2 regions of the Sporosarcina sp. Y352 genome follow, and region 2 is predicted to be linked to the other one. Evidence: predicted binding sites of a transcription regulator. Region 2 holds the regulator's gene; the other holds the start of a gene.
The links. The regulator CtsR, encoded in region 2, represses protease genes until heat stress. The targets are predictions, from matches to a motif close to ATGGTCAATAAAGGTCAAACA.
Positions count from the first base shown of each region.

Region 1: AC1TO6_RS03520 (ATP-dependent Clp protease ATP-binding subunit) is a predicted target of CtsR. The motif match lies at 1,270-1,290, and genes of this name have one in related genera.

Region 1 covers NZ_JBXCJE010000002.1:118,880-121,285, reverse strand. Annotated here, with positions in the region: gene AC1TO6_RS03520 (ATP-dependent Clp protease ATP-binding subunit) at 1-1,233, opposite strand, end outside; gene rraA (ribonuclease E activity regulator RraA) at 1,389-1,874, opposite strand; gene AC1TO6_RS03510 (metal-sulfur cluster assembly factor) at 2,038-2,346, opposite strand; gene AC1TO6_RS03505 (prolyl oligopeptidase family serine peptidase) at 2,401-2,406, opposite strand, start outside.
Region 2 covers NZ_JBXCJE010000005.1:212,099-214,504, reverse strand. Annotated here, with positions in the region: gene AC1TO6_RS10900 (hypothetical protein) at 1-718, shown strand, start outside; gene AC1TO6_RS10895 (CtsR family transcriptional regulator) at 921-1,391, shown strand; gene AC1TO6_RS10890 (UvrB/UvrC motif-containing protein) at 1,493-1,978, shown strand; gene mcsB (protein-arginine kinase McsB) at 1,968-2,406, shown strand, end outside.

The sequences.
Region 1 (2,406 bases), on a different contig from region 2:
TTTTTCACGTTCACCTTCAACGAGTTTCGTCACTGGAATGCCCGTCCATCTCGCAACAATCATTGCAATTTCTTCTTCCGTTACTTCTTCACGGAGCAGTCGATTTTCCTGACCATCTACGAGGATGGCCTCCAGTTCATGCAACTCTTGCTCAAGCGTTGGGATTTTTCCATAAGAGAGTTCCGCTGCTTTGTTTAAATCAAAGCGATTTTCAGCATCTTCCAGTTCGCGCCGGAAACGATCTAGTTTTTCGCGTTTGTCCTGAATGACACGCAATGCCGCTTTTTCCGAATCCCACTGCTCACGCATTCCTGCGGACGAATCTTTCAGTTCTTTCAATTCACCCCGCAGTACGTCTAGACGGTTTTTACTCACTGCATCTTTTTCTTTACGCATAGCTTGTTCTTCAATTTCAAGTTGCATAATCCGACGTGTCACTGCATCTAATTCAGATGGCATCGAATCGATTTCAGTACGAATCATCGCACTCGCTTCATCGATTAAGTCAATTGCTTTATCCGGCAAGAAACGTTCTGTTATATAGCGGTCCGATAAGGTTGCCGCTGCGACAATCGCGCGGTCATGAATGCGCACGCCATGATGAAGTTCGTAGCGTTCTTTCAAACCCCGTAAAATTGATACGGTATCCTCCACGGAAGGTTCGCGTACAAGTACCTGCTGGAAACGACGTTCTAGTGCTGGATCCTTTTCGATATTCATGCGGTACTCATCGAGCGTTGTAGCCCCGATACAATACAGTTCGCCACGTGCTAGCATTGGTTTTAGCATATTTCCAGCGTCCATTGCACCTTCAGATTTTCCAGCACCGACAATGGTATGGATTTCATCGATGAATAGAATGATTTCGCCTGCACTGTCTTTCACTTGTTTCAGTACGCCTTTTAAGCGCTCTTCAAATTCACCGCGGTATTTTGCACCCGCGATAAGTGAACTCATATCAAGTTCGTAAATTTGACGGTCTTTCAATCCTTCAGGCACGTCGCCTTTCACAATCCGCTGTGCGAGCCCTTCTACGATTGCTGTTTTCCCAACGCCAGGCTCACCGATTAAAACAGGATTGTTTTTCGTCTTTCTCGATAAAATCCGAATGACGTTTCGAATTTCTTCATCACGTCCAATAACTGGATCCATTTTACCTTTTTTTACTTCTTCGACAAGATTGCGTCCAAATTGTTCAAGAGGTGTACGCTGGTCTTCTTGTTGTCCATCCATTCGCATAACCATCCACCTTTCTATAGGTTAATTCCGACTTTGACTATCTTTGACTAATTAAATTATAGGATGAATTGAATTTGTTGTAAAGTATTTGCACTGGATTGTAAACAAGGACAAACCTCTGAGAAGAGGCTTTCCTTCTCAGAGGTTTGTCAGTTGCTAAATAGATTTCGAGGAGCGACGACGACACCATCCTCATCAGCATAAACGTAATGATTTGGCGTCCATTCGATGTCTCCGAAGCGTAACACGATATCCCGCTCCCCATTACCCACTTTTATAGTCTTCATTGGATTGCTTCCAAGCGCAAGAACACCGATGTTGTGCGCTGAAAGTTCAGTTGTATCGCGGACACAACCATATATAATTATACCGGCAAGCTTACGTGTTTCCGCAATTTCACCTAGGTTTCCTCCAAGTAGTGCACATCTTTTGGATCCGCCTCCATCAACCACGAGAACGCTGCCCTCGGGAATTGTTTGCAGCGCTTCTTTTACTTGAACGTTATCTTCAAATACTTTAACCGTTGCAATCGGACCAGAAAAGTTTTTATTTTTACCATAAGATTTAAATTCAATGGCACATACTTGTAACTCACTTGCAAAATCGTCACACACATCAGCTGTATTTATCGACAAAATCATCCACTCCCTTTATGTATATCATTCGACATTAATTCCAGATTCCTTTTTTACCAGGTATTAATTTAAAGCTATGTTTGAATTACGTTCGACTTTGTAGATTTTTCAAACAAAAAAACTGCATGACTCATCTCTAAGTCACACAGTCTGGATATTGGTATCATCTAACGCCAAGCGCTATTTTTGCATAGCGTGACATTTTTTCTCTAGACCATGGTGGATTCCAAATGATGTTAACATCAACATTTTTCACTTCTGGGAGTTCCATTAGTTCTTGTGTCACGTTGGCAACGATTTGCGGCCCCATCGGACAGCCCATCGATGTAAGTGTCATCGTAACTTTTGAAGTACCTTCTTCGTCGAGTTCAACATCATATACAAGCCCTAAGTTGACGATATCGACACCTAGTTCCGGGTCAATTACGTTTTCCAGTGCGCCCATCATACTGTCTTTCATATCCTGACTCATCTACATCCCTCTTTCCCTGCGTTTGATAGTCCCATCATAACAGAGTTTGCTCCATCATTT
Region 2 (2,406 bases):
TTTCTGGAATTCAATCATTGGGAAGAAAGACGTTAAACTACCGTCTGATGAAGGAACAGAGGCGAATGTCAGTCCAATCTTCGATGAAGATGGCCATATGTATTACTTCACCGATTTCACTAGCCCGAAAGAAGGCGTCGATTCGATGCTAGGCTATGCGTTGACTGACGGGAGAACAGGTATAGCCACATATTATACAGGTAATCTAGAAGAGTCCTATATGGATTCTCAAGGAGCACTTCAAATCATAGAAAAGAAATTCATAGAAAAGAAATGGTCGGGAGAAATGCCAGTCTTGTATAACTTCTACGGAGAAGCTAGCTGGTTGACACCGGTACTCGATTCAAATGGATTCCTACAAAATTACTTCATCGTATCAGCAGCGAATCCGGAGATTTCGGTCTACGGAAATACGCCAAATGAAGCGTTAAAGTTATATAAAACAGCTCTTCAACGCGGAAGTAGCAGTGTGGATGGCAGTTCAGGCGCCGAAGAGGCGAAGGTGGCGGTAACTGTCGTGCGTGTCTTTAAAGAACGCGTTGGCGACTTTACACTGATTTCATTTTTAGCGGAGGATGGACGTAACTTCATCGTTTCTTCTGAAACTGTGCCGCTTGCCATTTATATTCAAGCAGGCGATAAACTTGCCGTAACGTATTTAGAAACGGGAGAACTATTCTTGCCGGTCAAAGAATTGACGAATGTTAGCGTGGAATAGAGGGTAAAGGAGTGTAAGGCTATACGCCTTGCACTCCATTTTTTTGTTTAGAGACTAAAAGAACACCTACTATGCCGATGCTAAGGGAATCCCCTCCTTCTTGGTGCATATCGATTGCAGTGCGAACAGAGAGTCCTGTACAATCAAGTCAAAGATAGTCAAAGTCAACGGCTTATTCCCCCAGTAGGAAAGAGGTGAGGACATGCGAAACATTTCCGACATTATAGAAGGATATTTGAAGGCAATAATCGAAGAGGAACAGTGTGGAACGATTGAAATTAAGCGCAATGAAGTTGCAGAAAAATTCCAGTGCGTACCATCGCAGATCAACTACGTCATTAAGACCCGTTTTACAGCGGAAAGAGGATATGCAGTTGAGTCTAAGCGAGGTGGCGGTGGTTATATACGCATATTCCGCGTGCAGGCAAATTCTCGTAAAGAATTAATTGAACATATTCTAGAGGGTATCCAGTCAGGAGCCTCCTTTACAATGGCCCTGGATGTCGTCTACAGACTAATTGAGGAAGACGTTATATCTGAGCGCGAGTCAAAGCTTATTCTCGCCGCTGTCGATCGAACAACAATCCATCAGCCACTTCCCGAACGTGATATTATACGTGCACGTATTTTGCAAGCGATGCTTTTGACGCTCATTTACGAGCAACTAAATTGATTGATAATCTAACTGATTTGAGGTGACTTTCAATGATATGTGAAAATTGTAAAGAACGGCCCGCATCCGTCAGCATCACTCAAGAAAGCGTGGTCGGATCCATGGAACATCATTTATGTGAGAAGTGCGCCTTCCAATCACATACATTAATTTTTGATCCTAATCAGGAACCGCTGTCGATTCAACAATTTCTATCGCACTGGTTTAGCGGTTCAGAATCATTCCAGGAACAACAGCCGGCAAGAGGGGAACAGTTGACAGGACCTGAATGTCCTTCATGCGGTTTGACGTTCCCGAAATTTCTCGATATCGGTAAGTTTGGCTGTGCGGCCTGTTACGACACGTTCCGCGAAAGCCTTCCATATGTTTTTGGGAAACTGCACAACGGACGTTCATCACATACGGGTAAAATCCCAGTGTCTTTTAATGAGCTATATGCCGTTAAAAAGAAGATTGATGAGATTCGGGTCAAAATGAAAGATGCTGTAGAAGCCGAACGTTTTGAAGAAGCAGCAGAATTACGTGACGAAGCGAATACACTCAAGCAACACCTTTCACATGGAGGTGAAGAAAACGATGTCGATTGAAAAGTTCATGCGTAATGCGGTAACCACCTGGATGACAGCTTATGGAGAAAACTCAGATATCGTATTATCTACGCGGGTTCGGCTTGCACGTAATTTAACAGGCTATCGTTTTCCAATCGCCATCACGGAAGAAGAGGCTATGGCGGTTGACAGGGCGGTTACAGGCGTCTTGCTTGATGCTGTAGAAAACGGGTATACCTACACCAAGATGTCGGAACTTCCAGCACTGGAACGACAAGTGCTCGTTGAGAAGCATTTAATCAGTCCGCAACTTGCAGCACCTAATAGGCACGGGGCTGTCTTGTTATCGGAAGATGAGACGGTGAGTGTCATGGTCAATGAAGAAGACCATATTCGGATTCAATGCATCTGTCCAGGGCTCCAGCTAGAGGATGCCTACAAAAAGGCGGACCAAGTAGATGATTATT